Regions from separate parts of the Pseudoalteromonas sp. NZS127 genome, predicted to be linked through region 1. Evidence: predicted binding sites of a transcription regulator. Region 1 holds the regulator's gene; each other region holds the start of a gene.
The links. The regulator FliA, encoded in region 1, starts transcription of late flagellar genes. The targets are predictions, from matches to a motif close to CTAAAGNTNNNNNNNNNNNNGCCGATA.

Region 2: pomA (flagellar motor protein PomA) is a predicted target of FliA. The motif match lies at 5,465-5,491, and genes of this name have one in related genera.
Region 3: I6E78_RS10455 (DUF5610 domain-containing protein) is a predicted target of FliA. The motif match lies at 8,775-8,801, and genes of this name have one in related genera.

What each region holds. Positions count from the first base shown of each region.
Region 1 covers NZ_JADYWN010000002.1:303,062-314,240, reverse strand. The annotation lists gene flhB (flagellar biosynthesis protein FlhB) at 1-499, shown strand, start outside; gene flhA (flagellar biosynthesis protein FlhA) at 572-2,683, shown strand; gene flhF (flagellar biosynthesis protein FlhF) at 2,704-4,194, shown strand; gene I6E78_RS03350 (MinD/ParA family ATP-binding protein) at 4,187-5,047, shown strand; gene I6E78_RS03345 (RNA polymerase sigma factor FliA) at 5,074-5,784, shown strand; gene cheY (chemotaxis response regulator CheY) at 5,825-6,208, shown strand; gene I6E78_RS03335 (protein phosphatase CheZ) at 6,224-6,985, shown strand; gene I6E78_RS03330 (chemotaxis protein CheA) at 7,001-9,178, shown strand; gene I6E78_RS03325 (protein-glutamate methylesterase/protein-glutamine glutaminase) at 9,230-10,405, shown strand; gene I6E78_RS03320 (flagellar motor protein) at 10,398-11,162, shown strand; gene I6E78_RS03315 (flagellar motor protein MotB) at 11,171-11,179, shown strand, end outside.
Region 2 covers NZ_JADYWN010000019.1:1,209-12,387, reverse strand. The annotation lists gene I6E78_RS14955 (ligand-binding sensor domain-containing diguanylate cyclase) at 1-2,097, shown strand, start outside; gene dxs (1-deoxy-D-xylulose-5-phosphate synthase) at 2,168-4,030, opposite strand; gene ispA ((2E,6E)-farnesyl diphosphate synthase) at 4,143-5,030, opposite strand; gene I6E78_RS14940 (exodeoxyribonuclease VII small subunit) at 5,033-5,275, opposite strand; gene pomA (flagellar motor protein PomA) at 5,544-6,311, shown strand; gene I6E78_RS14930 (flagellar motor protein MotB) at 6,314-7,234, shown strand; gene I6E78_RS14925 (DNA topoisomerase III) at 7,437-9,377, shown strand; gene I6E78_RS14920 (M20 metallopeptidase family protein) at 9,403-10,713, opposite strand; gene I6E78_RS14915 (tetratricopeptide repeat protein) at 10,827-11,179, shown strand, end outside.
Region 3 covers NZ_JADYWN010000009.1:128,953-140,131, forward strand. The annotation lists gene gspL (type II secretion system protein GspL) at 1-977, shown strand, start outside; gene gspM (type II secretion system protein GspM) at 974-1,447, shown strand; gene I6E78_RS10410 (type II secretion system protein N) at 1,451-2,209, shown strand; gene I6E78_RS10415 (UPF0149 family protein) at 2,231-2,818, shown strand; gene I6E78_RS10420 (hypothetical protein) at 2,867-3,073, opposite strand; gene I6E78_RS10425 (hypothetical protein) at 3,073-3,432, opposite strand; gene ccoG (cytochrome c oxidase accessory protein CcoG) at 3,724-5,154, shown strand; gene I6E78_RS10435 (serine/threonine protein kinase) at 5,206-6,180, shown strand; gene I6E78_RS10440 (thiol:disulfide interchange protein DsbA/DsbL) at 6,215-6,838, shown strand; gene I6E78_RS10445 (thiol:disulfide interchange protein DsbA/DsbL) at 6,859-7,497, shown strand; gene trmA (tRNA (uridine(54)-C5)-methyltransferase TrmA) at 7,561-8,664, opposite strand; gene I6E78_RS10455 (DUF5610 domain-containing protein) at 8,832-9,959, shown strand; gene murI (glutamate racemase) at 10,037-10,837, shown strand; gene I6E78_RS10465 (RNA recognition motif domain-containing protein) at 10,800-11,179, opposite strand, start outside.

The DNA of each region.
Region 1 (11,179 bases):
TCAAAGCTATAACCACAATAAACAACTTAAAATGACCCTTCAAGAAGTAAAAGACGAGTATAAAAACTCAGAGGGTGACCCACAAATAAAAGCGCGCATAAGGCAAACCCAGCGGCAAATGTCGCAAAAACGTATGATGCAAGATGTGCCCGATGCCGATGTTATTGTAACTAACCCTACCCATTACTCTGTGGCTTTAAAGTACGACACCGAACGCGCCGGAGCACCTATAGTAGTTGCCAAAGGAATTGATGAAATGGCAATGCAAATTCGTAAAATAGCGATTGGTAATGAAGTGCCTATTTTAGAATCGCCATCGCTTACTCGAGCACTTTATCATACTGCAGAAGTGGGGGAGCAAATCCCGGATCAATTATTTACCGCAGTTGCGCAAGTATTAGCTTATGTGTTTCAGCTTAAGCGCTTTAATAAAGGGCGCGGAAAACGCCCCACCAAACTTAATAAAAAACTGCCTATTCCTGACGATTATCAGTATTAATTTAAATAACCTATAACTTGGAATAGTTATTGCAATTTCACAGTAGTGTCAATTTTTTGAAATTGTAGGGTTATGGGATTTAAAGCGGTATTACAACAACTTAACAAAGATAAAAAAGAGTATGCCAAAGGCGTAGGTACACCATTAATGGTACTTGCTGCGCTGGGTATGGTCATTTTACCTCTTCCTCCGTTCCTGCTTGATATATTATTTTCTTTTAATATTGCCCTTGCTTTGGTGGTGTTACTGGTAACTGTATACACCATGAAACCACTTGAATTTGGTATGTTTCCGGCTGTGTTACTAATCGCCACTATTATGCGTTTGGCACTTAACGTTGCCAGCACCCGAGTAGTATTACTTGAGGGCCACAATGGTGGTGACTCTGCCGGTAAAGTAATTGAAGCCTTTGGCTCTGTGGTTATTGGTGGTAACTATGCGGTAGGTTTAGTGGTGTTTTTAATCTTGATTATCATAAACTTTGTGGTAATTACTAAAGGTGCTGGGCGTATTTCTGAAGTGTCGGCGCGCTTTACCCTTGACGCTATGCCGGGTAAACAAATGGCAATTGATGCCGACATGAATGCGGGCTTTATTAGCGCCGAGCAAGCCCGAGAGCGCCGTGAAGAAGTTACCCGCGAAGCCGACTTTTATGGTTCTATGGATGGTGCCAGTAAATTTGTTAAAGGCGATGCTATTGCCGGTATTGTTATATTAATTATTAATATTGTTGGTGGCTTATTTGTTGGCATGATCCAACACGATTTAAGCTTTGGCAGTGCCATGGAAATTTATACCTTGCTTACCATAGGTGATGGCTTAGTTGCACAACTTCCCTCATTATTACTCTCTATTGGTACTGCTATTGTTGTAACGCGTCAAAATGAGTCGCACAACATGGGCGATCAATTTAAGAAACAACTCGGTAACGAAAAGTCGTTATTTATTGCTTCAGGCATTTTAATTATTATGGGTTTAGTACCTGGTATGCCACACGTAGCGTTTTTAAGCTTGGGCGCATTATTAGGTTATTTAGCTTACTACACCCAACAAAACAAATTAAAAGTGGCAGCAGCACTTGCTGAGGAAACCGCTAATGGCAGCGCAGCAGGTACAGGCATTGCCAATAAGCAAGAGCAAAAAGAGTTAGGCTGGGACGATGTGCAGCAGGTTGATGTAATTGGTTTAGAGGTAGGTTACCGACTTATTCCATTGGTTGATCAATCCCAAGGTGGTGAATTGCTAAACCGCATTAAAGGCGTGCGTAAAAAGCTCTCTCAAGAATTAGGCTTTTTAGTGCCCCCGGTACATATACGCGACAACTTAGAGCTAGACCCAAATGCATACCGAATTACCTTAATGGGCGTATCAAGTGGCGAAGGCGAACTAAAACACGGCGACGAATTGGCAATTAATCCGGGGCAAGTATTTGGTCCTATAAAAGGGATTGAAACTAAAGATCCGGCTTTTGGTTTAGATGCTGTGTGGATCAAGCCTGATCAAAAAGATGAAGCGCAATCGCTTGGTTATACCGTGGTTGATTCGGCGACTGTGGTTGCCACTCATATTAGCCAATTGCTCACCAATAATGCGGCGTTATTATTAGGCCACGAAGAAGTACAAAACCTATTAGATATGCTAGCAAAAAGTCACCCAAGGTTAGTAGAAGGCTTGGTGCCTGATGTATTGCCATTAACTACCATAGTTAAAGTTTTACAAAATTTATTAAACGAAGGTGTAGCTATTCGCGATATGCGCTCAATAGTACAAACCCTTGTAGAGTATGGCCCGCGTAGCCAAGACCCAGATGTTTTAACCGCTGCGGTACGTATTTCACTGCGTCGATTAATAGTTCAAGATGCGGTCGGTATGTCTTCAGAAATCCCTGTCATAACCTTGGCGCCTGAGTTGGAACAGATGTTGCATCAGTCATTACAAAATGCAGGCGACGAAGGTGCCGGAATAGAGCCAGGACTTGCAGAGCGACTTCAAGTGTCATTAAACGAAGCGCATCAAAATCAAGAAATGGCCGGTGAACCTTCAATACTGTTAACGTCAGGAATGTTACGCACTGTGTTATCTCGTTTTGTTAAGTACACCATTCCAGGATTGCGAGTGATGTCTTATCAAGAGATACCAGACGAAAGGCAGATCAAGATTGTTAGCTCAGTAGGCCAACAATAAGATTTTAAAGGGGTTGAACCATGAAGATTAAACGTTTTTTTGCTAAAGATATGCGCACAGCACTTAAAGAAGTTAAAGATGAGCTAGGTGTTGATGCGGTTATTATGTCTAATAAAAAGCTCGCAAACGGCGTAGAAATTGTCGCAGCAGTTGATTATGACAAAGCAGCCCCTAAAGCCGCCGCGCCACAACAAAGTGCGCCGCTGCAGCAGCGTACGGCACATTCTGCCCACTCGCAAAGCATGCATAACTTTGTAAAACCAGAGCCACAGCGTGCTAGACCTGAGCCACAAGCAAAAGTAGCCGACAGCTTACAAGCATTATTAGAGCGCCAGTCGCCGCGTCCACGTTCAGCAGAATTGGCTTCAATGTTTTCGCAATCAGGTATAGATACCTCAGAGCATTATCAAGAGCCGGTCGCTAAACAACGCCCTACAAATATGTTTGCGCGTGAAGAAGCCGCGCAAGCACGCCCACAAACGCAAGCTGACAGCTTAGGTTTTGATGACCTAGACCGTGATTTTGATGAATTAGACACGCCAGTTGCGCAAACACACACGACTAAAAATACCGAAAGTGAAGCAATGAGCACAATGCGTGAAGAAATGAACGCAATTCGCCAGTTATTAGAGCACCAAGTGTCGGGTTTAATGCAGCAAGATATGGCGCGCCGTGACCCAACGCGCGCATGCATGATTGACCGCTTAGTAGGCATGGGAATCGATAAAGAAGTTGCTGAGCAAATGGCTTGTTTTGTACCTGAAGATGTTCCGCGTCAGCAGGGCTGGAAAGCGCTGTTAACTATGGTTGAAGATCAGATGCAAACCACGAATAATGAAATTTTGCGCCAAGGTGGTGTTTACGCATTAGTTGGCCCAACCGGTGTAGGTAAAACCACTACAGTGGCTAAGCTCGCGGCATTAGGTGCACAAAAATATGGTGCTGATAAAGTAGCGCTAATTACTACCGATACTTACAGAATTGGTGCTTACGAGCAGCTTGCAACATATGGCCGTATTATAGGCTGTGGGGTTAAACAAGTTAAAGATGCGAACGAACTGGCTGAAGTGTTATATCATTTACGTAACAAGCGCTTAGTACTTATAGATACCGCAGGTATGAGCCAACGTGATTTACGTTTAACTGAGCAGCTAAATACCTTAATGCGTAATCAGCGTGTGGATATTCGTAATTACTTAGTATTAAGTGCCACTGCGCAAATAAATGTGTTACAAGAAACCGTAAGACACTTTAAAAAAGTACAGTTAAGCGGTTGTATTTTCACTAAACTCGACGAATCATTAAGTTTAGGCGAGATAATTAGTATTGCGATTCAAAATCGCCTGCCAATAGGGTATCTTACTAATGGTCAACGAGTACCTGAAGATATTCGAGTTGCAAATGCAGAAAAACTAGTGAAAAAAGCTGAGCAATTATATTTAAAGAGAACAAAAGTACAACATTCACGACACCAATCAGTGGCGTCGAGCACAGTAGAGATGTATGATTAACACAGTATTAGATCAAGCAAGCGGCCTGCGTAAAATGAGCAAAAATAATAATAACGGCGTTAAGGTTATCGCCGTCACTGGCGGTAAAGGTGGCGTTGGAAAAACAAATGTATCGTTAAATACTGCGATCGCTTTAGGTCAGCAAGGCAATAGAGTGTTAGTGCTTGATGCCGATTTGGGTTTAGCCAATTGTGATGTAATGCTTGGACTACGTGTTGAGCGTAATTTATCGCATGTGTTATCTGGCGAATGTGAGCTTGATGAAATACTAGTAGAAGGCCCCGCTGGGATAAAAATAGTACCAGCGACTTCGGGTTCACAAAGTATGGTTGAGTTGTCGCCTGCAGAACATGCTGGGCTTATTCGTGCTTTTAGCGAACTCAATACTGATTTTGATATATTAGTTGTTGATACCGCTGCCGGTATATCGGATATGGTGCTGAGTTTTTCTCGCGCTGCACAAGATGTTTTGGTTGTGGTATGTGACGAGCCTACCTCAATAACCGATGCCTATGCACTGATCAAAGTATTAAGCCGCGAACATGGCGTGTATAAATTTAAAATTGTTGCCAACATGGTGCGTTCATTACGCGAAGGGCAAGAGTTATTTGCAAAGCTATCAAAGGTTACAGACCGATTTTTAGATATATCAATGGAGCTGGTTGCAACCGTTCCTTATGATGAAAATATGCGCAAAGCAACACGTCGTCAAAAAGTAATTGTTGAACTGTTTCCTAGTTCTCCAGCTGCACTTGCCTTTAAAACATTAGCAACAAGAATAACAAAGTGGCCAATACCGAACCAGCCTTCGGGTCATTTAGAATTTTTCATTGAGAAACTCGTTAACGGCTAACTATGACTACATTGGTGAATAGAGCTATGGGATATGAATCAACACAAAATTTAAATATGATTGTTGAAAAGCATGCTTCATTAGTAAAAAAAGTAGCATGTCATTTAATTGCTCGTTTACCCCCTAGTGTACAACTCGATGATTTAATTCAATCAGGAATGATAGGATTAATAGAGGCGTCAAAAAACTTTGATGCCACTAAAGGCGCTAGTTTTGAAACCTTTGCGGGTATTCGTATTCGGGGCGCTATGCTTGATGAAATGCGCCGTGGAGACTGGGCTCCTCGCTCAGTACATCGTAAAAGCCGCCAGGTTATAGAAGCTATTTCAGCATTAGAAAGCAGCCTGAATCGTGAACCTACAGACAGTGAAGTTGCCCAAAAGCTTGAAATTACACTAGAGCAATATCATCATATTTTAACCGATGTTAATTCCAGTAAAATCTTGGGAATAGAAGATTTAGGTATTGATGAGGATGTTATAACACCTGTTGGGCACGATTTAGCACTAGACAAACCCTTTAATAATGTTAAAAATGAAAGGTTTAATGAATCTTTATTAAGTGCAATTAAATCCCTACCAGAGCGAGATGCAATGGTGCTTTCGTTGTACTATAACGATGAAATGAATTTAAAAGAAATTGGACAGATACTCGATGTAAGTGAGTCGCGTGTAAGTCAGATACATGGTCAGGCGATGATTAAGCTAAAAGCAAAAATCAATGACTGGATAAATTAGAAGTAAGTAAATACAGGTTTAGGCCTCACTGGAGGATGTTTTGGATAAAAACATAAAAATTCTTGTTGTTGATGACTTTTCAACGATGAGACGTATTATTAAAAACCTATTGCGTGATTTAGGGTTTACCAATGTTTTAGAAGCAGATGATGGCTCAACTGCTTTACCTATGTTGCAAAATCAATCATTTGACTTTGTAGTAACAGATTGGAATATGCCGGGCATGCAAGGTATTGACTTGTTAAGAGCAATACGCGCAGATGACAAATTAAAGCATCTTCCGGTTTTAATGGTTACTGCAGAAGCTAAAAAAGAGCAAATTATTGCAGCAGCCCAAGCAGGTGTTAATGGTTATATTGTTAAGCCATTTACTGCGGGTACATTAAAAACTAAATTAGAAAAAGTGTTCGAACGCTTAGGTTAATAAGGGGAGAGGCTTATGTCAGCACCTGCTGCGCCTCAGATTACTTTAGAGCAAGCACGTCAGCTGGTCACTTTTTTAGAAAACGGTGAGCAACATAAAGCTGATCAGTTAATTTTAGAAACTGCCTCTCAAGAACAATCATATTTGTTTGCAGAAGTAGGTAAATTAACGCGCCAGTTGCACGAGTCTTTAAAGGGTTTTGAGCTTGACACCCGCATAACAGATTTAACCACTGATGCCATTCCGGATGCTAAAAAGCGACTTAACTATGTCATAGAAATGACAGAAAACGCCGCCAACAAAACCATGGATGCGGTTGAAGCGAGCCTGCCTTTAGCCCAGCAGTTAGCTGATGATATTTCGCATATCAAGCCAACCTGGGATCGGTTAATGAGCCGCGATCTTGAACTTGGTGAATTTAAAACATTGTGTCATAGCATTGATAAATTTATGAACAGCTCGCATCTTAAAACCGATGAGTTGCAAGTATTAATGACTAATGTGTTAATGGCTCAAGATTATCAGGATTTAACCGGACAAGTAATTCGCCGTGTTATTGAGCTGGTACGCGAAGTTGAAGAAAGTTTAATTCATCTGTTAACTGCGTTTGCAGCACAAGATGAAAACGATAACCAAGAGCAACAAAAAACAGAAAACTCGATTGCCGCACAAGCATTAGCAGGCCCAGAAGGCCCTATTATTGATAAAGAATCGCGTGATGATGTTGTATCTGATCAAGACGAAGTTGATGATCTTTTATCAAGTTTGGGCTTCTAATAGGAGAGTAACTGCATGAGCTTTGAAGTCGATGAAGATATATTACAAGATTTTTTAGTTGAAGCTGGAGAAATCCTTGAGCTTTTATCTGAACAATTAGTTGAACTGGAAAATAACCCAGAAGATACTGAATTATTGAACGCTATTTTTAGAGGCTTTCACACTGTTAAAGGTGGCGCGGGCTTTTTAGCGATGTCAGAGCTGGTAGATGCCTGTCATGGCGCAGAAAACGTGTTTGACTTACTGCGTCAAAAAGTGCGAACAGTTAACTCTGAGTTAATGGATGTTATACTTCAAGCACTTGATACTATTAACGAAATGTTTGCTACGATTAAAAATCGTGAGCAACCAGAGCCTGCCGATCCTCAGTTACTCGAAATATTACATAAATTAGGTTTACCGCCCACAGAAGAAGAGCTTGGTGGTGACACTATTGCGCCAGTAATAACGCAAGATGCTAATTTAGATGATGACCCTTTTGCATTTGATGAGTTGTTTGATGCACCCAGTGCAGCAACAAACGCTACAGCAAACGATGCGCATATTGATGAAATTAGCGAAGATGAATTCGAAAACTTACTTGACGAACTTCATGGCAAAGGTAAAGGCCCTGCAATAAAAGAGTCATTAAGTAATAGCAGCGACTTAAGTGGCGATATTACCGACGATGAATTTGATAGCTTATTAGATGAGCTTCACGGAGTAGGAAGTTTTGGTGCGGTAAATAAAACCCCAAAACCTCAAGCAGCTCAAAGTCCGGCTGCTAGCACTAACGATGATGAAATAAGTGACGATGAGTTTGAAGCTTTACTAGATGAGCTGCATGGCAAGGGAGCGGCGCCAAAATCTAAAGAAAGCGCGGCAACACCTGCACCTGTAAATAAAGTTACGGCTCCTAAAGCAGCTGTAGTTAAATCCTCACCAGTAGCAGTTGATAAAGTTAAGCAGCCACAAGCGGCTGTTGTAGCAGCAAGTGCTAATACCAATACCGCTGCGCCAGTTGCTAAAAAAGCGCCGCCTGCACAAGCTGAAACGACAGTAAGGGTTGATACTAAACGCCTTGATCAAATTATGAATATGGTGGGCGAGCTTGTATTAGTACGTAATCGTTTAGTGAGTTTAGCCACCAGTTCAGAAAGTGAATCTATGAGTAAAGCAATATCTAACTTAGATGTTGTTACAGCTGATTTGCAAGGCGCGGTAATGAAAACGCGAATGCAGCCAATCAAAAAAGTATTTGGCCGTTTTCCGCGTGTTGTTCGCGACTTAGCACGTACCTTAAATAAAGATATTAATTTATTGCTGGTTGGCGAAGAAACCGATTTAGATAAAAACCTAGTTGAGGCACTGGCCGATCCATTAGTGCATTTAGTACGTAACTCGGTTGATCATGGTATAGAAATGCCAGATGATCGTGAAGCTGCGGGTAAACCGAGAACAGGTACCGTTACGCTTTCTGCTTCGCAGCAGGGGGATCATATTTTGCTTACCATTAAAGATGATGGCGCAGGTATGGATGCTGAAAAACTAAAACAAATAGCAATTAAAAAAGGTGTGCTTGATCAAGAGCAAGCAAGCCGTTTGTCTAACACCGAAGCTTACAATCTGATATTTGCGCCAGGGTTTTCTACCAAAGAAGCAATATCTGATATTTCTGGTCGTGGTGTTGGCATGGATGTGGTTAAAACTAAAATCACCCAGTTAAATGGCTCGGTTAGCATAGAGTCAGAACTAGGTGTGGGCACTATACTTGAAATTAAAGTACCGTTAACTTTGGCTATTTTACCTACCTTAATGGTGGTAGTGAGTGAGCAAACATTTGCACTACCATTGGCAGGAGTAAGTGAAATATTTAACTTAGACCTTACTAAAACGAATGTGGTTGATGGTCAGTTAACTATTATTGTTCGTAAAAAAGCAGTGCCTTTATTTTATTTAGAGCATTGGCTAGTGAAAGGTGCCGATCGTACAAGCCGTAAAGCGCAAGGGCATGTGGTTATTGTGCAAATAGGTACACAACAAGTTGGCTTTGTGGTTGATTCGTTAATTGGTCAAGAAGAAGTGGTTATTAAGCCGTTAGACGCTTTATTACAAGGTACGCCTGGAATGGCAGGTGCCACTATTACTTCGGATGGTGGTATTGCACTTATATTAGATGTACCGAGTATGTTAAAACACTACGCAGGTAAATAATAAAGTAGACGTATACTTTATACGTCTACACAATAAAAATAAGAGAGCAAAATGGCCGTTAAAGTTTTAGTTGTTGATGATTCGAGCTTTTTTCGCCGTCGAGTGAGTGAGATTCTTGAATTAGATAGCGAGATTGAAGTAATTGGCTTTGCCGTAAATGGCCGAGATGCTGTAGAAAAAGCAGCTAGTTTACGTCCTGATATGATCACTATGGATGTAGAAATGCCGGTGTTGGATGGTATAAGTGCTGTAAAAGAAATTATGGCCAGTAACCCGACGCCAATTTTAATGTTTTCTTCGTTAACTCGCTCCGGTGCAACTGCAACTTTAGATGCACTTGATGCTGGTGCTATGGATTTTTTACCGAAAAAATTTGAAGACATTGCTCGCAATAACGAAGATGCCATTAAGCTGCTGCAAAGCAAAGTAAAAGAAATTGGCCGCCAACGTATTAGACGTGTTGCTAGCCCTAGACCCTCCAGTATAAACAAACCTTTATTTACACCTACTTCAGCGCCAAGCGCATTAGCAGCAAGGTTTGCACAAACAAATAAAACAGCAACAACAGTAGTACAACCAGAGCGAAGCTTTAATAATTCGCCAGTAACTAGTCGCAGTGCAATAGTAACAAAGCGCGCGAGTGGCAAGCACTATCAACTAGTTGCAATTGGCACATCAACCGGTGGACCTGTTGCGCTGCAAACTATATTAACTCAGCTTCCTGCTAACTTTCCGCACCCTATATTATTAATTCAGCATATGCCTGCTGCGTTTACTCCGGCTTTTGCGGCACGCTTAAATAGTTTGTGTAAAATTCAGGTAAAAGAAGCGCAGCAAGGAGATCGACTGCAAGCAGGTGTGGCTTACTTAGCACCGGGTGGCCAGCAAATGATGATTGATGGTCGTGGGGCAAGTAGAACACTACGAGTTTTTGAAGATAACAGCGAGCGCATTAGTTACAAACCAAGCGTTGATGTAACCTTCGCCAGTGCCGCTAAAGCGTATCAAGGTGATGTATTAGCTATAGTATTAACTGGTATGGGCGCAGATGGGCGTGAAGGCGCTCGTATGCTTAAACAATCAGGGGCAACCATTTGGGCACAAGATGAAAAAAGTTGTGTTGTTTATGGTATGCCACAAGCAATTGCTAATGCTGGTTTAGCGAGCGAAAGTTTGCCATTAGATGAAGTAGCAATACGTTTAAAGACAGAGGTGGGCTGTGGATAAGCTTTCCGTACTAGGTTTACTTATTGGCTTAGGCGCCATTGCAATAGGTTACTCGTTAGAGGGCGGTGTGGTATCGGCATTATTTAACGGACCTGCGTTGATCATTGTACTGGGCGGCACATTGGGTGCTGTAATGTTACAAACATCAGCCAGTACTTTTAAAAAGATGCTAGAAATTACGCACTGGGTTTTTGTATCGCCTAAATACAATATTGAAGATGCCATAGAGCAAGTAAAAGGATGGTCACATAAAGCACGTCAAGAAGGTTATTTAGCCCTTGAAAACGAAGCGCTTACCCACCCAGATGCCTATGCTGCAAAAGGGCTTGGATTATTAGTTGATGGTTGCTCAGATCAAAAACTGCGCGATACGTTAGAAATAGATTTACTGTTAGAGCGCGAACGTCTGCTAGAGGCAAGTCGTGTTTATGAAGCTATGGGCGGTTATAGTCCGACCATAGGTATTTTAGGGGCCGTGCTTGGTCTTATTCAGGCAATGTCGTTTATTACAGATCCGCAAAAGCTTGGAGCCGGTGTTGCCACTGCCTTTATAGCAACTATTTATGGCGTGGGTTTAGCTAATTTATTATTTTTACCTATGGCTAATAAGTTAAAGCAACGGGTTGAGCAAAAAATGCTTTATCACGAAATGCTTGCCGAGGGCGTAATTGCAATAAGCCAAGGCGAAAGCCCAGTAAGTATTGAATTAAAGCTTGAAGCCTATCGGGTTGACCGCCCAAATGTCGTGGTTGAGTAGCAGCTATTATGTTACGT
Region 2 (11,179 bases), on a different contig from region 1:
CGCATTGAGCGTCACTCGGCAATTTCTAAAATGACTGAAACGGTAATGGCGATTAGTAAATCACCCGATGACAAACTGTGGATAGCTAACAGAAGCGGTGTTGGTTACTTTGATACCAATAAAAACTTTATTAATATAATAAACAGTAGCAAGTATGGGCATGCCTCGGTGCATGATTTACAGTTTGATGGCGATCGGCTTTATATTGCTACTGGGCGGGGGTTATTCTTTTATGAAGACGACACACTTTACAGCTTTCCTGGGCGCGCATTAAACGACAACCCGGTATTTGCGATTAGCTCAGCTACCCGAGGCGGATTTTGGATTGGTACTGGCCGAGGTTTGTATCGACTCAATTATAGTGGTTTAAGGCCCTTTGCTTATAATGCATTTTTAGGCAGTAAGTTTATTACTTTTGTATTAGATGCACCAAACTTTGGCATTATCGGTACTAGTAAAGGCGCGTATTACTTTACTGACCGAGGAATAGAAAAAATAGGCGACCAAACTACCTTAGAAAGTGCTTATGTAACCAGTATTTTGCATATAGATGGAGTTGGAATATTAGTTGGCTCGTTAAACGATGGTTTGTTTTATCGTAGTGGACAAGGACAATGGCAGCAATTAGATGCGGCAAATGGCTTACCCTATGGTTCTATTTTTAGCTTAAAGTACGATGAAAAATTAAAAAGAATATGGGTAAGCACCATGAAAGGTGTTTATCGGATGCCGGTAGATCAATTTAAAACGCAGATCCAAAGCTTAAAAGTTGAAGAGGTTATTTCCTCGTTCGATCGCCAACTCGATGGTAAAGCGAGCCAATGTTGTAATGGCTTAGGGCATGACGCGGTTGTTGATATGGATAACTCCATTTGGTATCCCAGTTTACAAGGTGTAGTTGAAATACCTAAAAGCGTTGAGCTGTTTGGTTTACGTGGTTTAAAACCTAAAATAGAAACATTAACTACACCATTACGTAGTTTAACCACAGCTGCATTAGGTAATAAACCGCGATTAAAAATAGACGAGCGCGATGTTACTTTAAAATACACAGCTATAGATTATTACGCGCCAAATAGTATTGAGTTTAGATATAAATTAAATGGTTTAGATACTGACTGGCGATACGCTAATACTCGCCGCGAAGCTATTTATACCAACCTTCCAGCCGGTGCATTTTTGTTTCAGTTAGAAACAAAACGCCAAGGCGAGGATTGGAACATAGCCCAATCTGTTGATTACGCTTTTGTAGTACCTGAGCGTTTTGATGAAACAATTTACTTTAGATTACTGATCACAAGTGGTTTCGTTTTATTGTTTTATTTAGTGTTTTGGGTATTTAGAGCGCAAGAGCGCCGTAAACAAGAAGTGTTAGAAGGGTTGATCACTGATCGTACCTTAGAGCTTCGCCAAGCAAACGATAAGCTTAATAAGGTTAACTCACAGCTTAAGCTGGTGAGCCATTCAGATGAGCTTACAGGGTTACGTAGCCGCCGCTTTTTGTTCGACCAACTACCTAAAGATATTGAACATTTTCAGCGTAACTCACAGTCACTGCAAGCGCAGGGCAAGTCGCTAGTATTATTAATTATAAACTTAGATAATTTTAGCCGTATTAACGATGCGTATGGGCCAATTGCCGGAGATAGTTGTTTGCAGCAAATGGCGGTATTACTTAATTCGCGTACTCAGGGCTCAGATTATGTGGCACGTTGGAGCGGCGATGAATTTTTACTTTTATTACGTGACTTTAAATGTAACTTAATTGACAGCTATGTGTCGGATCTTTGCCAAGGAATTGCCGAACATGGATTTCAATTGCCAAATGGTAAAAGCACTCATATTTCGGCCTCAATTGGTTGGTCGTTTTATCCGCTACCATTATTAGGTGGCCAAGTTATTAGCTGGGAAACCTCGATTAATTTAGCTGATATTGCACTGCATCAAGTTAAAAAACGCGGTGGCGATGGGGTCGCTAATATTACCTTTGATGAGCAGTTAGATGCGTTTGAGTTTGAGCAAAACCCTAATGTTGAACAGCAAATAGGCTTGCTACAAGCCAATGGTTTAGCTGATATTAAAGTATGGATGCGATAAGTAACTAATATTTAGATATTAAAAAAGGAGCCTAGGCTCCTTTTTTAATATGCTTTAAATGAGTAGGAGGTTAATTAATAAACGCTTTGATAGCAGTTAATATTCCTTGCTCGCCTAAGCCCATTTCGTCGTGCATTTCGTCTTGTGTACCGTGCTTAATAAATTCATCAGGGATACCCAAGTTAAGAATGCTAACCTGTGCTTTTTGCGTTGCTAAATACTCATTAACCGCAGAGCCAGCACCGCCAGAAATTGCATTGTCTTCAAGCGTTACTATTACATCGTGGCTGTTTATTAACTCATTGAGTAACGCAGTATCAAGCGGTTTAATAAAGCGCATATTAACTAAAGTCGCATTGAGTTCATCAGCTGCTAGTTGCGCGTTTTCAAGTAATGTACCAAATGACAATATAGCCACTTTAGCACCTTGCTTAACAACATCGGCTTTACCAATTTCAAGTAATTGCATATTAGTTGCAATTTCTGCCGTACCAGCACTACCACGCGGATAACGCACAGCAACAGGGCAATTTGCTTGATAACCAGTATATAACATGTGGCGACACTCATTTGTATCGCTTGGCGCCATAATGACCATATTTGGAATGCAGCGCATAAAGCTTAAATCGTACGCACCTTGATGTGTTTCGCCGTCTGCGCCAACAATACCAGCACGGTCAATAGCGAATAACACAGGTAAGTTTTGCAGCGCTACATCGTGAATTAGCTGATCGTACGCACGTTGTAAAAAGCTTGAGTAAATTGCGACAACGGGTTTTAAGCCTTCACAAGCAAAACCAGCGGCTAGGGTTACAGCGTGCTGCTCGGCAATCGCAACATCAAAATACTGATCAGGATGCTCTTTTGAAAAACGCACCATGCCAGAGCCTTCGCGCATAGCCGGTGTTATCGCCATAAGCTTGCTGTCTTGCTTTGCTATGTCGCATAACCAGTCGCCAAATACATTAGAAAATGTAGCCGCACCGGGTTTTGATTTAGGTAAACTTGATGTATTAGGATCAAACTTAGGTACGCCGTGATAGCCAATAGGGTCGGCTTCAGCGGGTTTATACCCTTTGCCTTTTTGGGTTTTTATATGCAGTAATTGCGGGCCTTTTAAGTTACGCATATTACGCAGCGTATCTACTAACATGTTTACATCATGGCCATCAATTGGGCCAATATAATTTAGGCCTAATTCTTCAAAGAAGGTACCAGGGATCATCATCCCTTTAATATGCTCTTCCATTTTACTGGCAAGTTGCTTAACTGGTGGCACACCCGAGAGTAGTTTTTTACTACCTTCGCGAATGTTAGTATAAAAGCTACCCGATAAAATACGGGCAAAGTGATTTGTTAACGCGCCAACGTTTTCAGAAATCGACATTTCGTTGTCATTTAAAATGATCAACATATCTGATTTTACATCACCTAAGTGGTTCATGGCTTCAAAAGCCATGCCTGCTGTAATAGCACCATCGCCTATAACGGCAACCGTTTTGCGTCCTTTACCTTCTTTTTGCGCAGCAATAGACATGCCCAACGCAGCTGAAATAGAGGTACTAGAGTGGCCCACACTAAACGTATCGTATTGGCTTTCTTCGCGAAATGGGAAAGGGTGCAAACCATCTTTTTTACGAATGGTGTGCATTAAATCGCGACGCCCGGTGAGTATTTTGTGTGGGTAAGCTTGATGGCCTACATCCCATACAAGGCGATCATCTGGGGTGTTATACACATAATGTAGTGCCACAGTGAGCTCTACGGTACCTAAACCAGACGCTAAATGCCCGCTACTTTGCGATACCGAGTTGAGTAAGTAGTCACGCAACTCATGGCTAAATGCAGGAAGCTTATCTTGTGCTAAGTCTCGCAAGTGGGCTGGTTCGTTAACCAAATTAAGTAATGGATACTTGCTGCTATCAAGTGTCATGGTTTTATATATGTCCTTCGCTAACATCAACTAACTGTGCAAACGCGTTGTTTGAGTTATTTGATGTTCAGTAATAATTTTAGTGCTAAGTTGCAATACATTTAAGCCGTGTTTAGTGGTCACGTTCAATTAAATAGTTAGCTAGTGACGCTAAAGCACTGGTATCGGCGTCTATATTTGCTAACGCTGCATGGGCTTGTTGTATTAAGTTTTGCGCTTTTTCTTTAGCGCCTAGCATACCTAATAAAGCGGGATATGTCGCTTTATTCGCAGCGATATCTGACCCTTGAGGCTTACCTAAAGTAACGGTATCGCCTTCTACGTCTAAAATATCGTCATGTACTTGAAATGCAAGCCCTATGGCATAGCCAAAAGTGACTAAATTTTCTAACGTGTTTTGACTAACATTGTTCGAGCACAAAGCCCCCAGTGTAATTGCACAGCTTATTAGCGCACCGGTTTTTAACTTATGAATACGCTCAAGTTCAGCCACGGTTATTACTTTATCAGTAGCTGCAATATCAAGCCCTTGGCCTGCCACCATACCTTGTAACCCAGAGGCATGTGCCAGTTCAGCAATCATTTTAACTTGAGCTTGAGCACTACAGTTAAAATTATGCTTGGCTATTAACTCAAATGCTAAAGCTTGCAGTGCATCACCGGCTAAAATTGCGTGTGCTTCACCGTACACTATATGACAGGTTGGGCGTCCGCGACGCAATTCATCATCATCCATAGCTGGTAAGTCATCGTGAACTAACGAGTAGCTATGAATACATTCTATAGCTGCAGCAAGTACGTCTAAATCTTGCTTATCTGCGCCGAGCATTTTACCCGTTGCGTAAACCAAAAAAGGACGCAATCTTTTGCCGCCATTCATTAAACTATAATGGGTGGCGGCTTTTATGGTCTCGTCAGTATTAAGCGATTGGTCAAAATAAAGGTTAAGAGTATTGGCTACATCAGTTTGAGCATGTGTAATAAGTTCTTTAATAGTCACGGCTATTCCATATCATTATCAAAGTCGGTTAATACAGACTTCTCATCTTTGCCCATTAAAATAGCCACCTTTTGCTCAGCTTGTTGCAACTTACTAGACGATGCGCCTGCTAAAGCAATGCCACGCTCAAACTGTTTTAATGACTGCTCAAGCGATAAATCACCTTGTTCCATTTCACTAACGATTGTTGTTAATTCTTCTAGTGCTTGCTCGAAACTTAAGTTTTCAGGTTTTTTAGTCGCCATCTTTATTTCAACTTACATAATAAATTTAGAAGTCAATTTTAGGGGGAATGCTAAACTAGGTCAAAGGATGAAATGGTTTTTTCGTTAATAAACGTTTTATGTTTTAAAAAATTGATAATTAGATAGATAACACAAGTTGATCTAGAATAGTGCTTAATCCAGCTTTTTATGTTTATCTATAAAAAATGGCTTAAGCAATTCAGTATCTTGCCGATAAACAATTAATAACAAACGTTTGCATATAAAAGCAAAAACCTTTGGAGGGAATGTGGATTTAGCAACCATTATTGGGATCCTTGGCGCAATTGGCTTAATTGTCATGTCCATGTTTATGAGTAGTAGCGGTGAAATGGCTATGTTTTACAACACGCCCTCTGTTGTAATCGTATTTGGCGGTTCATTATTTATCGTTTTATCAAACTTTACTATGTCACAGTTTTTTGGCATAGGTAAGGTGGTTACCAAAGCGTTTATGTTTAAGCTTGAGTCGCCAGAAGAGTTAATCGAAAAAGCAGTTGAACTTGCAGATTCAGCACGTAAAGGCGGGTTTTTAGCACTTGAAGAGGCAGAAATACCGAATCCATTTATGCGCAAAGGCGTTGACATGCTAGTAGATGGCCACGACGCAGACGTAGTGCGGGCCACACTGCAAAAAGATATTTCATTAACTACAGCACGGCATGAGTCGGGTGCTACTTTATTTAAATCTTTGGGTGATATAGCCCCAGCAATGGGAATGATAGGCACCTTAATAGGCTTAGTTGCGATGTTATCTAATATGGATGATCCTAAAGCAATTGGTCCGGCTATGGCGGTGGCATTGTTAACCACATTATACGGCGCATTTTTAGCTAACGTAGTCGCTATTCCTATTCAAACAAAATTGGAGCTGCGTAAAGACGAAGAGGCAATGAATCAACGTTTAATTTTAGATGCGGTTTTAGGTATTCAAGATGGTCAAAATCCAAAAGTAATAGAAGGTATTTTGAAAAACTATCTTGCAGAATCAAAACGTAAAGTAAACACTGAGGATTAACTATGTCTGATCAAGAGTGCAAGTGCCCACCCCCAGGTTTACCTGCGTGGATGGGGACATTCGCAGATTTAATGTCGCTATTAATGTGCTTTTTTGTGCTCTTGCTTGCGTTTTCTGAAATGGATGTACTTAAATTTAAACAAATTGCCGGTTCGATGAAATTTGCATTTGGTGTACAAAATAAAATAGAAGTTAAAGATATTCCCAAAGGCACATCAGTTATTGCTATGGAGTTTACTCCGGGCAAGCCAGAGCCTACCCCAATTGAAACAATTCAACAGCAAACGGTAGAAATGACCCAGCAAATGTTAGAGTTTCAGGCAGGTGATGAAAGCTCAGCAGGCGGAAGGCAAGAGCAGCGGGGCGATAAACGTGGTGGCGAGTCGCGTAGTACTTCCAAAGAGCAAGCATCGGAGCAAGCAATTTCAGCGGCCGATCAACAGCAAACAAACGACTTAGTTAAAAAAATCGCCCAGCAATTAGAAAAACAAATAATTGATGGTGCCATAGAGCTTGAATCATTAGGGCAGCAAATAATTATTCGTATTCGTGAAAATGGCTCTTTCCCTTCGGGTAGTGCATTTTTACAACCTAAGTTTAAACCCATTATTCAAGAAATTGGCGTGCTATTAAAAGATGTGCCTGGAGAAATTACTGTGTCTGGGCATACCGACGATTTTCAGGTTTCAAACGAGTTATATATTAATAACTGGGATCTTTCATCTAAGCGTGCAGTTGCAGTAGCCAGTGAGCTGCAAAAAGTAGTTGGATTTGATAAAAATAGAATGATGGTAGTAGGGCGTGCTGAAACCCGGCCGTTAGTGCCAAATGACAGCAATGAAGATCGCCGTCGTAATCGTCGCGTTGAAATATCTATTTTACAAGGAAAGGCCAAAGAGTCTGATCCTATCGATGTAAGGTAGCAGTCATTTTATTAAAAATACACTTGGCTTAAGCAAACTAAGTGTAATTGATTTCAGGTGACTTTTAGTCAAAATTAACTAAAAGTCACCACCTCAGCCAAATACCTCAGAGTTGTTAAATAGTACGGTTTAATAAAAACATCCCACGCTGTGAATTGATATGCTAAACTACTGTGTATATAAACAGTAAAAGAGCTTGCTTATGAAACTCTATATTGCCGAAAAGCCGTCATTAGGGCGTGCTATTGCCGACGCGTTACCAAAACCGCACAAAAAGCACGATGGCTACATTGAAGTTGCAAATGGTGATTGCGTATCTTGGTGTATTGGTCATTTGCTCGAGCAAGCCGAGCCCGATGACTATGATGAGCGCTTTAAAAAGTGGCAGTTTGAGCACCTACCTATCATTCCTGAGCAGTGGCAATTAAAAGCAAAAACTAAAACTCGCAAGCAACTTACTGTGTTAAAAAAGCTAATCAAACAGGCTACAGCACTAGTGCATGCAGGTGATCCCGATAGAGAAGGGCAATTACTTGTCGATCAAGTTATTGAAGAAGCCAAAATAAGTAAAACTAAAAAGCAGCATATTCAACGCTTATTAATTAGTGATTTAAACTTAGCTGCAGTAAAAAAAGCATTAACGACTATGCGATCTAACCGTGAGTTTATTCCGTTGAGCGTTTCAGCCTTAGCGCGCTCTCGTGCTGATTGGTTGTTTGGTATGAATTTAACCCGCGCTTATACTTTAGCAGGGCAAAAAGCTGGGTTTGGTAACGTACTTTCTGTGGGACGAGTACAAACACCCATACTTGGCTTGGTGGTTAATAGAGATAATGACATAGCAAATTTCGTATCGAAGCCATTTTATGAAGTATTAGCCCACTTAGTCACCCCCGAAAAACAATCATTTAGTGCAAAATGGATACCCAGTAAGGCATGTGAGCCTTATCAAGACGAAGAAGGGCGAGTATTAAATAAAGCATTGGCTGAAAACGTAGCCTCGCGTATCACACAGCAAAATGCTGAGCTAACGGCGCTTGAACAAAAGCAAAAAAAACAAACTGCGCCACTGCCTTATAACTTATCTGCTTTGCAGATAGACGCGGCAAAAGCATTTGCTATGCCAGCGCAAAAGGTGCTGGATATATGCCAAACTCTTTATGAGCGTCATAAGTTAATTACCTACCCGCGTTCAGACAACCGCTACTTACCTAATGATCATCACCAAGATGCGTCTGTTATTTTAAAAGCTATAAGCACTAATGGCGGGCAAGGTGTTGAGTTAGTAAAAGCAGCTGATAGTAAAAAACGTAGTAAATGTTTTAACGATTCAAAAGTGGCTGCGCATCACGCCATTGTCCCTACGGCAAAACAGTTAAAGTCGGCAAGTTTAGGTAGCGATGAGACAAAGGTTTATCAATTAATATGTCGTCATTATTTAATACAGTTTTATCCCGACTATATTTACAACGAAACTAAAGCAGAGATAACTATTGCTGGCGGGTTATTTAAAGCAAATGCAAAGCAAGATGTAAGCTTGGGTTTTAAGGTGCTAATGGGTAAGTCTGAATTAAAAGATGAAGCCACGCTACCGCCTTTAACAAAAGGCATGTTACTTTTTTGCTCACAGGGGGAAGTTGTTGAAAAATATACCTCTCCGCCAGCGCACTTTAGTGATGCGACTTTACTTGCAGCCATGACAGGCATAAGCCGCTATGTACAAGATCCACAGATAAAAAAAGTACTTAAAGACACCGATGGCTTAGGCACAGAGGCAACGCGAGCGGGGATCATTGAATTATTATTTAAACGCCGTTTTTTAAAACGTGAAGGCAAATTAATTAAAACAACCGAAACCGGGAGTGCACTTATTAGCGTGCTGCCGCAAGGTTTAGTTCGCCCCGATTTAACCGCTAAATGGGAATCGAGCTTAGGTGATATTGCACAGCAAGTAATGAGCTATCAGCAATTTTTACAGCCTTTACTTGCCGACTTAAATAGTTTTGTACAACAAGCTGCAAATTGCGATAGCAATGTATTTGCAAAGCTGCCTAAAACTTCAGCTAAAAAGCGTTTTATTAAACGTGGCCAAAAAACGCCTTATAAAAAGTCGAGTTATAAAAAAAGCTCTGTTACAGGTTAACTACAGAGCTATTATTTAAATAAAACTATTGATTAAACAAAGTTACCGCTGCATTACTCATGGCTTTAATGCCAGTTGGTAGTGCGACTTTATAGTCAGGGGCAAACTTACTTGAATGCAGTGAAGGTAATGTTTTGCCCGCTTTTATTGCACTTGCATATTTTGCTTGGTTAACGCCACCGAGCCAAAATAGTGTGATAGGAATATTTTCGTCAGTGCGGCCATATAGGCCAAAGTCTTCACCTGCCATTACAGGGAGGGTTTCAAGCACATTTTCATCACCAATAGCGCTGGCAATACTTTGACGCACAAGGTTGGTTTGTGCCGGATTGTTATATGTAGATGGAATTGACTCATCTTCATGTACTTGCACCTTAGGGTAGAGCGCTTCCTCTAGGCCTGCGCTTTGTGCAATACCGGCGGTAATGCGTTTAATTGCTGCAATTTGTGCATTTCTAATATCAGGGTTATAGCTGCGTAATGTAAGTTGTAACTTTACTTCATCAGAAATTACATTATGTTTTGAGCCACCATGAATAGATCCAACAGTAATAACTGATGGCTCTAATGGTGAAAGCTCACGACTCGTAATAGTTTGCAGTGCAAGCACAGTGCGCGCAGCAATAATAACCGGATCAATAGTGGTATGCGGATAAGCTCCATGTCCGCCTTTACCCTTTATAGTTATATCAACAGAATCGACGCTGGCCATAGTATATTCGTTTTTCATCGCAACTTTACCGGCAGGCACACTTGCACTTACATGTAGCGCAATTATGTGATCAGGTTTTGCATATTTACTAAATAAGCCTTCTTTTAGCATGGCTTTAGCGCCACCGCCTACTTCTTCTGCGGGTTGTGCCACCATCATTAGCGTGCCTTGCCATGCATTTTTGTGAGCAATTAGTTGTTCAGCAGTACCAATGAATGAGCTCATATGTATATCGTGACCGCAGCCGTGCATAACACCTACTTTTGCACCGTGCTCGTCTATTACTGTTACTTTAGAAGCATACGCCTTACCTGTTTGTTCTGTAATAGGTAAGGCGTCGGTATCGGTACGTATCATTACTGTGGGGCCATCACCATTTTTGTAAATGCCTACAACGCCAAAACCACCTACATTGCTTGTAACTTCAAAACCAAGCTTGTTTAACTGCGCTGCTATTTTTTTTGCGGTTTGTTGCTCGTGATACGAAAGCTCGGGTGATTGATGCAGATCGAGGTAAAAGCTTTCAATGGCTGGCATGCTGCTATGTAAATTTAAGTCTAATGATTTAGCCGCCAATAGAGGGCTAGCTAATAATAGCGCTGTGCCTAAGTAAGTTAACTTCATGATTTTCCCTTATTGAGATAAATGTATATCCAAGTGATTTAGATATATGACTTGTAATAATTATGTTCAGCACCATATAAAAACCTAAATAAATGAATATGGCAATCAATTCAATGAGCAACATAGTTAGTATCAACGCGCAAAATTTTCAGCAAGTACTCGGCGAAACATCACAACAAAAGTTGGTACTGCTAAACTTCTACTCAGCGCAAAGTCCTGAATGTATTAACCAGGCAGCAATATTAGATAAATTAGCCGCTGAATATACCGCCTATATAGTAGTAGCAAATTTAGATTGCGATGCCGAGCAAGCTCTGGCTTCGCAATTAGCACAGCAAGTTGGTTTACAAACACTACCAACACTGGTGTTGTTAAAAGACTCAGCGCCCGTTGATGTATTATCGGGTGCCCAAGCTGAAGCGAAAATTCGTGAAGCATTAGCTAAACATTTACCCGCTCAACAAGA
Region 3 (11,179 bases), on a different contig from region 1:
AGCAAGCTTTGCCCTATATGCTCGAAGAAGATATAGCGTGCGATATAGATGAGCTATTTATTGCTGTAGGTGAGCCAGTAATGATTGGCGAGCAGCATGCTGTTCGTGTTGCTATGACCGACCGCGAATGGTTTGAGGCGTGGCTAGCACTATTTGCAGAGCATAATTTATCGGTATATAAAATATTACCCGATGCTTTGTTATTACCCCCTGCAGATGAGGATACAGTAACGGCAATAGCGCTTAATAATCAGTGGTTATTTAAACAAGGCCCATGGCGTATAAGTGCAGTAGAGACGAGCTGGTTAAATGGTTATTTAACGGCAATGGGTAATCCAGATATAAAGCACTTTAGTCCAGCGACTCAGTTTCCTGAAACGGTAAACTTACAGGCTCAAACCAGTGATTACGACCTACCGCTGGCATTATTTGCTAAGCAGCTAGAACACACTAAGTTTAATCTTCGCCAAGGTATGTATCAGCTTAAAAAGAAAAGCACCTTATGGTGGGGGTACTGGAAAAGTGCTGCCATTATTACCAGCGTTGCCTTGGTAGCGAGTATTACGATTAAAGCTACAGAGTTGCATCAGCTAAATACCCAGTTAGAACTTGCTAAAGCACAGGTGATTGAGCGATACCAAAAGGCATTTCCGGGGACTAAAGTTCGCCCACACCTTATTAAAAACCAAATTAAAGGTGCACTGGCAAAAATACAAGATACCAGCGAAGCTGGATTTTTAGAGTTAACCACTGAGTTAGTGGGGGTGTTTTCGCAGATAAGTAATTTTACTCCAGAAACACTGCGTTATGACAAAAAACGTAATGAATTACGCATGAGAGCACGCGCAAAAGACTTTCAAACCTTTGGTAAAGTTAAAGCCATACTTGAACAGCAAGGGTTAACGGTTGATCAAGGCTCGTTAAGTAACGATGGTGACTTTGTAGTTGGCGAAATTAAACTGCGAGGTGCAGTATGAAGCAGCAGTTAATTAAATATTGGCGCTCACTAAAAGAGCAAGAGCAGCAGTTAATAATAGTTGCGAGTGGTATTTTTATTGTGTTTATTTTAGTGATGGGCATTTTTAGACCCTTAAATAATGCAATAGCAAGTGCAGAGCAATCACAATTAAAACAGCAAGAACTACTAGTGTGGGTTGATGAAAGTATTGTAAAGCTCAAGGCCGCTGGTAATACACAAGTGGTTAATAGTCAAAACATTAGCCAAATAGTTAACGCCACCCGCGGACGCTATAAAATAAATATTAGTAAAATGCAGCCAAGTAATAACTCGCTACGTTTAACGCTCGACTCAGTAGAGTTTAATCAATTAATACTGTGGCTTGATGAACTGGTCAATCAACATGGTTTACGGGTCGAAAATTTAGATTTGAGCCGTGACGATAAGTCGGGCTATGTACGTGTTAGCCGTTTGCTATTAGAGAAGTAATGCATGAAAAAAATAATAACCTTATCCATTGTATTTTTACTTAGTTTTATTGTGTTTTGTATTATTAAGTTACCTGCAGCGGTGGCCATTGACCTAGCAAAACCTTATTTTCCTAAGCAACTTGAAGTAGGGCAAAGTGTTGGCACTATTTGGCAAGGGCAAATGATGCAAGTGCGCTACCAAGGTGAGCAATTAAATAATGTGCGTTGGGATGTTGCCGGGTGGGCATTATTTACCGGTAAGTTAAATGCCAATGTAAAATTTGGTGACCCACGTGAGCGCAGTGATATATCGGGTTATGCAGATGTGAGCTTTGGTTTATTTAATAAGCAAGTGAAAGTAACCAATGGGTTAGTGCGCTCAACAGTTGAAAGAGCGATGCAACGCATACAACTTCCGTTACCTGTAACCGCTAAAGGCCGTGTGATCTTGGAATTGGCAGAGTATACATCGGGCGCACCTTATTGTGAGTCACTGCAAGGCGAGATAGCGAGCCCTAATATTGACGTACAAGGTTTGAACGGTTGGTTTAATATAGGCCCGCTTGGTGGTAACCTAAGCTGTAAATCGGGCGACATAGCCATACTTATCGACCCAGATAACACCTTAGGGCTTGAAGCTGATGCAACCCTAAAAGCTAATTTTGACTTTAAAGTATCAGGCTATGTAAAGCCCGATGCCACGTTGCCAAAAGATGTACATGATGCGGTTAAGTTTTTAGGTCGTCCAGATAATCAAGGCCGTTACCCGCTCAACTTTTAATGTTTAATATAAAGAGTTTTAATGCAATTACCCCAATTTACTGAGCAGCACGCTAAGCAGCTCAGCACATTTTTAGACACTCAGTCTCAAGCGATGACGCTAACGCAAAGCCAAGGTTATTTATTTGGCGTAATTTGCTCTCCTGAGCCACTAGACGTACACGAGTGGATGGCAGCAATTTTGCCTAATACGGCTAATAATGTAGATGAAGAAATGCTATTTTTATTTATGGCGTTATATCATCAAATTAGTGAGCAAGTATTTGAAGTAGGCTATAAATTACCAGCACAATATAATTACGAATTTTGCAGTAATTGGAGCGCAGGCTTTGTAACGGCAACAACGTCATACACCCAAAAGTTATTAAGCTCAACCGCGTTAGAGGCAGAATATAAACAGGCCCTCGAAAGCGCTCAAGCCACATTAAGCTTTTTTGCACTTGATGGGCAAACTATTAGCCAAATAGCGTTACAAAACAGTATTGATGAGCAGTTACTTTGCCAGCAGCAGTATGAGCTAATGGGCGACTTTGCGCTAGGCTTTGCAGAGCTCGTGGAAATAGTCGCGCTTAATAGTGGCTTGTACACAGATGAAGGCTGGGAAGAGTAGTTTAGGCGCAGTAATGAGTTGAGCTCAAAATATAGCCGTGAAATAAGTTTAAGCGCCTAGCTCTAATATAATATCAGTGCAGCCTTGCTTGCACTTAATCAGCCCTTTGCCCGGCTCGCTGGTGGCTAAGTCGAGTGTTAAAACCCCATTACATTGTTCGCACTTTAGCGTTTTACCCTGCGTGAGTTTTTTAAGCATATTACGTTGCTGGTGAAATGAGTCGCTGGCTTTTTTATTTAATCCAGAAAAGTCCATTATTTACCTCGCATGTGTTCTAGTGAGCCGGATACTATTTTACATACAGTATTTAAGCGCTCATCATAAAAAAATAGGTTTAAGTCGCGCTCACGGCAGTAGCGTAAGTGAAATAATCTTATTGAGTCATCGGTAGTAAATGTTTTTTCGGTGTACTCGCGCTCAGATTCAGACAGTGTTAATTGCGCACTAATTTTGTTTTTAGTCATGCTGGCAGTAGGGCTGCGATTCACTTTGCTCGCATCACTTAAAAAGTCAATACCATCGTTAAATAACCGCTCACGAGGCTCTTTCACCAAAGGGTGATCGACTGTGAAAAAGGCGAGGACTACTATTACCAAAATAATAAATTTTTTCATAGTTGGGTAAACTTTGATCCAAATAACATAAAATGATGCTGCAGTGTAATAAAATGTATTTTAAAAGCAAGTAACTAAAGTGAATAAATTATTAGCAATCTATGCCAGTAATTTTAGCCAATATTGTTATAATAGCTAACAGCAGTTAGATATTTCTGAAATATCTGAAAGTATTCAAGTCTAGTTATAAATATTATACGTAATAAGTACGTAATAAGTACGTTATTACACTATAAGGTAAACCTTGAATATAGCTGAATTTTTATTTCCAAGCGGTGTTGAGGAACTTCGATGGACAAACAAATTAAAGTAAAAAATATACCAGTTGAAGTAAAGATTCAAAAGCCGGATCTTAGCGGGCAACAGGATCGGTTTAATCCACGTAATCGTATTTACGTGCGTGCTGTTAATGGCTTGCACCAACTTCTTAGGCAGCGAATTGGCTTTTTAGGTCTGTTGGCATTTATGCTGCTACCTTGGATAAATTTTAATGGTGAGCAGGCCGTTTTATTTGATTTAATAGGTCAAAAATACAATATTTTTGGTTTAACTCTGTGGCCGCAAGACTTTACCATACTCGCCTTTATTTTTATGTTGGCCGCGTTTGCTTTGTTTTTGGTCACTACATTTTATGGACGAGTGTGGTGTGGTTATACCTGCCCACAAACCGTGTGGACTTTTACCTTTATTTGGTTTGAAGAAAAGTTTGAAGGTACGGCAAACCAACGTAAAAAGCTCGACCAACGACCAATGGACTTTGATAAGTTTTGGCGCAAAACCGCTAAGCACACCAGTTGGATTTTGTTTTCTTTATATACAGCAATTACATTTGTTGGTTACTTTACCCCTATTCGTGAGCTACTCCCTGACTTTGTTACCTTTAATGCCGGTAGCTATGCCTTGATGAGTATTATCTTTTTTGCTGCTTGTACATACGGTAATGCTGGGTGGATGCGCGAAATTATGTGTTTACATATTTGCCCATACTCACGTTTTCAGTCAGCCATGTTTGATAAAGATACCTATACAGTATCGTATGATGAAAAACGCGGTGAAAGCCGTGGCCCACGCTCGCGCAAAGTGGCACACCAAGATTTAGAAATAGGCGACTGTATTGACTGTAATTTATGCGTGCAAGTATGCCCAACCGGTATAGACATACGTAATGGCTTACAAGCAGAGTGTATTAACTGTGGCGCTTGTATTGATGCATGTGATGGGGTGATGGATAAAATGAATTATCCACGCGGACTTATTTCTTATACCACTGAGCGAAACTTAGAAACGCCAGAGAATAAAACCAACCCATTGCGGGCAAAAATTATTGGCTATATAGTGATCATGGTTATTTTAACCAGTGCCTTGGTTGCCAATATTGCGCTGCGTAAAACGATGGAATTTGATATTATTCGCGATCGTAATCAGTTATATAGGGTTGATTTTGAAGGGTTGGTAGAAAACACCTACACCTTAAAAGTGATCAACAAAGCGCAGTATGAGCAAACCTTTACAATTAAAGTGCAAGGGCTCGATAACTTTAAGTACATAGGTAAACAAACGTTTAGGGTTAACGCAGGGCAATCGCACAATGTGCCTTTATCACTGGTTATGGATCCGTATGACTTAAAAGCGCCAATGACAGAATTTAACTTTGTGCTATCGCCGGTAGGCGAGCCCGACAATCAAATATCACAGTCGAGTAACTTTTTTAAAGCGCGGTAAAGTTTAACAAAAAGCGGGGTGTTCCCCGCTTTTATTTTATATAAGAAGTGTATGAGTAAATTTAGCTTTATTGATTTAACACCAGATCTAATTCTTGATGCTATAGAAAGCGTTGGTATTTATGTTGAGTCTGGTTTATTGGCATTAAATAGTTACGAAAATAGAGTGTATCAATTTGTAGCTGAAGGCGGAAAACGCTACGTTGTTAAATTTTATCGTCCAGAGCGTTGGAGCGAGGAGCAAATACAAGAAGAGCATGACTTTGCCTTTGAGCTAGCAGAGGCCGAAGTACCGGTTGTTGCGCCAATGGAATATAACGGGCAAAGCTTATTTGAACACCAAGGCTATTTATTTACTTTATTTCCAAGTGTTGGCGGGCGTTTATTTGAAGTCGACAACTTAGATCAACTTGATGTACTAGGGCGCTTAATTGGCAGAATGCACCAAGTAGCTAAAACAAAACCATTTACACAAAGGCCCACTCTAACCTGCGAAGAGTACTTACATACAGCAAAAGTTCATCTGCAAAAAAGTAACTTAGTACCTATGGGATTAGAAACCGCTTTTTATACCATTTTAGATTTAGTTATTAAGCAGGCGCAAGCACAGTATACCAATGTAAAAACGATACGTTTACATGGGGATTGCCATGCTGGCAATATATTATGGGCAGGTGATGCGTTAATGTTTGTTGATTTAGATGATAGTCGCCAGGGGCCACCCATTCAGGATTTATGGATGATGCTAAGTGGCGATCGACAAACGCAGCTGTTACAGTTAGATACCTTAGTAACCGCCTATGAAGAATTTTGTGATTTTGATCACTCGCAGCTTAAGTTGATCGAACCACTTCGGGCTATGCGTATTATCCATTACATGGGGTGGGTTGCAAAACGATGGAGCGATCCGGCTTTTGTGCGGAACTTTTCATGGTTTGCCGATGACAAATACTGGGAGCAACAAATTTTAGCACTTAAAGAGCAGCTTGCCGCATTGCAAGAAGCACCGTTAAAATTATTGCCATAACATTTTATTCAAAAATATGTACAACGAGAGACTAATGCTTAAAAAATTAAAACTGAGCCTACTACTTCTTTGTCTACCTTTTGCAGCACTTGCAGCAAACTTTGAAGTAGGTAATCAATATACAGTTATCGATATCGAAAAAAGTACTACACCACAAGTTACCGAATACTTTTCGTTTTATTGCCCGCATTGTTTTAAGTTTGAACCGGTTGCACACGCAATTGAAGAAAACCTACCTAAAGGTGCGGTGTTTATAAAAAATCACGTTAACTTTTTAGGCGGCGTATCGCCACAAGCACAAAGTAACTTGAGCCTAGCTTATTTAGTTGCTAAAAAGCACGGACAAGCAGATACGATTACAGACAAGATTTTTAAAAGTATTCATGTTCAGCGCGCACCACTGACTGAAATTAAAGATCTAAAAAAATTATTAGATATAAATGGCATTAGTAGCGATACATTTGATCAAGATATTGCCAGTATGCCCATTATTGCAGCTGAACAAGCAATGCAAGATAAACAAAATAAATACTCAAAATTAGGTGCGCTAACAGGCGTTCCTACTTTTATTGTAAACGACAAATATAAAATCAATCTAAATACCATCAAGAGCCAAGAAGAGCTTGATGAGTTAGTTTCATTTTTACTCGCACTATAAAATATTGGAGCCATATAATAATGATAAAATTAGTTAAAGCAGGTTTGCTTGCTGTATTACTACCTTTTGCTGCAACAAGTTTTGCAGCAACCTTTGAGGAAGGTGTGCATTATGAGGTTGTGTCTGAGCGCGCAACTAAAAAACCAGAAGTGAAAGAGTTTTTCTCATTTTACTGTCCTGCGTGTAATAACATGGAGCCACTGGTAGCCGAGATTAAACCAATGCTTGATAAAGGCGTAAAGTTTAAAAAGAGCCACGTTGATTTTGTTGGTGTACGCGATACCGAGCATCAGCAAATGATTAGCCAAGCGTTAGCAACGGCTGAAGTGCTACCACAAAAAGATAAAATTATTGCGGCTATCTTTAGCCACATTCATACAAAGCGCGCAAATTTTAATGAGCTAGCCGACGTAAAAGATGTGTTTGTAGCCCAAGGCGTTGATGGCGATAAGTTCGATAAGTTATTTAAAAGCTTTTCGGTACGTACATTAAGCTCAAAAATGAAGCGCGACCAAGACTACTTTAAAGAGAAAGGTGCATTGCGTGGCGTACCTACTTTTATTGTAAATGGTAAGTACAAACTACTTCTAGGTCGCGAATCGGGTATTAGCGAACCAGCAGATATCACTAAATTAATTAACTACTTAGCAAGCAAGTAAAGTTAAACCCATAAAAAAAGCTCCTTAGGAGCTTTTTTTATGGGTAATTTTTAGCTGGTTATTTTAAGTATTCTTTTTTTGTAAAAATACACCCGACTCAATATGGTGCGTATAAGGGAATTGATCAAAAATCGCAAAGCGTTTAACTTCATGGGTGCGGGTTAAGTGATCAAGGTCGCGCTCTAGTGTCTCTGGGTTACACGAAATATAAATAATATTTTCGTAATTTGCTACTAAGTCACACGTTAGAGTATCCATACCGGCACGTGGCGGATCAACTAAAATGGTTTGACAATTGTAGCTGTTTAAATCTATACCTTCTAAGCGAGAAAAACTACGTTCGCCATTCATGGCTTGAGTAAACTCTTCGCTCGACATGCGAATAATATCTAAATTGGCAACCTTGTTTTGCGCTATATTGTACTGCGCTGAGTGTACCGACGACTTTGATATCTCGGTTGCCAGCACTTTGTTAAACGAACCCGCTAACGCAATAGAAAAGTTACCGTTACCACAATAAAGCTCAAGTAAATCATTTTTAAGTGGCTTACATAACTCTTGCGCCCACTCTAGCATTTTAATATTTACTTTGGCATTTGGCTGGGTAAAGCTGTTTTCTACCTGCTGATATATTAGTTCTTGACCATTCACGTTTAAGCGTTCGGTAACGTAGTCATCACCAAGCATTTCTTTTTGTTTGCGGGCACGGCCAATAAAATCAATTTTATACTTACTGCTTAACTTTTCTTTAAGCGCGTTAATTTCACTCAGCCAATGCTCATCAAGTGGCTTGTGATATAACAGACTCACTAAAATCTCACCGCTTAGCGTAGATAAGTAATCAATCTGAAATAATTTACGACGCAAAATTTCACACGACTTTAAATTATCAATCATTACTTGCATCACTTCACCTACCAAAGGAGCGGCAGGGTCAAAGCTATCAACGCGAATTTTGTCTTTAGTTTGTTGATCAAACATTATATGAAACAGATCGTCACCATCGTGCCATACTCTAAACTCAGCGCGTTGGCGGTAGTTAATCGGCTCTGAGCTAAATACCTCAAGTTTATCCACACCAAAACGTTGAAATTGGGCAGCAATACGCTGTTCTTTTTCGCTTAACTGCGCATCGTACTGTGTGGTGTCTATTTTAATAACTGCCATTAACGCTATAACCTTATCTTTGAGAGCTGTTTATCGGCGCTATTGTAGGGAGCGAGATGTATTTGTCTAGTTTTGATGAAATATATATTGGTTTTTTTTTGAGCATCTAGCTACAGAAATAACTTACACTGCCGATAAGTAAGGCAAGCATAGATAGGAGTCGGATCATGAAAATCGGTAACTTTGGCTTTGTTCCAAACCACAATATTAATAAATACGGTAATAAAGAGGCTTTACAGCAACCTACAATACAGTCGCCTCAAGATAACTATCAGCAGCGCGGTAAAGAACTAGCTGCCAAAGTGCTCGGTGACAAAATGGCTCAAGCTCTTGGCTTACCGATAAGCGAGCCGAAAAAAGATAAACCGCTTTTTGATTTTGATGAAATCGTTAAAAACGTTTTAGACTTCGTTACCAGTGCAGTACGTAAAGCAAAAGCCAACGGTGCCGACGATGAAAAACTCAAAGGTATGTTAGGTGATGCTAGAAAAGGCGTGCAAATAGGGATTGATGACGCGGTTGATGAATTAAAAGGCAGTGGCGTGTTTAACGACGATATCGCACAGGGTATTAATAAATCTAAAGAAGGCATATTTCATGGCCTGGACAAATTTGAAGACGATTTATTTAATCCTAAACCCGCCAGTGTCTCTGTTAGCCAAGCTCAGTATGCAAGTTTAAGTAACAAAGCAGAATATAAATTTACTACCGCCGAAGGAGACGAGGTGAGTATTCGTTTTGCTGATGCTTATGAGTCACAATCAGCCAGTCGTTATCAGCAAAATGGGAATAGTGAATCTTTTGTAAGTGAGTCGTCGCAGTCTCGTGAGCTGTCATTTTCTATGTCGGTTAATGGCGATTTAAATGAGAATGAACAAAAGGCGATTAATGAGCTAATGGCTGACTTACAAAGTGTAAGTAGTACCTTTTTCAGCGGTGACTTAGACAAAGCATTTGAAGAGGCGCAAGCACTAAGCTTAGGCAACGAACAGCTGGTGGCTTTTTCAATGGATTTACGACAAACCAAAACAGTCGCTGCAGTCAAAGGTTACGAAGAGTACAAGCCAGTTCCAGAAAAAGCAGTGGCAGATAAATTAGCGCCGTTTAACGACGACTTAAAAGCTGTGTTTAATAAAGCCACAGAGCTGGGCATACAAAATCAGTTATCGGGTATTATGCAGTGGTTAAATCAAGATCAAGCAGAAATAGATAAATTGGTAGATTACACCAAAGCTATGTTCGAAAATCTTAATCAATTAAATGCAGCAACGGACGAGCTAACCAATCAACAATAGTTGTACCATTAAACTACTTTCTTTTATAAAAATCACATGGCAAACTGCCGTTCTTAACTTAGAGTAAGGACAGTAGTTTGTCAGCGCACATAATGGTTTTTGATTCAGGTATTGGTGGTACTACGGTACTTGAACATATTCAGCAAAGTATTCCAGATGCGCAATACAGCTATTTTATGGATAATGCGCTATTGCCGTACGGTGCTCAGTCACAGCAAACTATTATTAACCGCTTATGTGCACTCATTCACTTTATTAACCAGCAAGCGCTTAATGTAGATTTAATTGTTATTGCATGTAACACTGCCTCTACTTCAGCTCTGGGGGCAGTGCGCCAAATTACTACTATTCCTATCGTGGGGGTAGTACCCGCGATAAAACCTGCTGCGCAACTTACACAATCTCAACATATCGGCCTACTGGCAACTCCAGCAACTATATCAAGTCCCTACACGCACACGCTCATACAAGAACATGCCGACAATATAGCTGTTAGCTTATATAGTAGCGTTGAACTAGTTACTTTAGCAGAGCATCTGTTTTTTGAACAAAGCTTAGATACAACTAAACTGCACCAAGAACTCGATCGTTTAAACATAGATCAGTCTATAGATGTATTAGTATTAGGCTGTACGCATTTTCCTATCTTGGCAGAGCCGATTAGTCAGTACTTCAATAGAAAAGTGCAGCTACTTGATTCAGGAGTGGCGATTGCTAAGCGAGTTCATTACTTAATTAGCCAGCTAAGTTTAACGAATAACAATATTGCAGATACAAAAAAGCCGCTGCAATATTATGCAACGGCTAGTGTGAGTAGTCGTAAGTTAGCTGTAAAGCTAGTTACACTGATTGATCCGGCTCAGAACGAAGAGCGTTAGAATCATCTTCTTGTTTTTGTTTTGCTTCACGTACCTTTAAGGTACGTTGTTGGAACTCGCTATCGTTTAACTGCGCTATTGCATTGTCGGCATCAGCTTGCGCCATTTCAACAAAACCAAAGCCACGACGCTTGCCTGTATTTTTGTCCTTTAATAAGCGAACGTTGAACACTTTGCCTTGCTCTTCAAATAAAGCACGTACCACACCTTCGTTTGCACGATAAGGAAGGTTACCAACATAAAGCGTTTTGGTTTTTACTTCGGCTTCTACTACACCGTCAGACGACATCGCAGCAATAACAATACCACCAATGAGCAAACCAACAGCAAATAGTAGTGCAG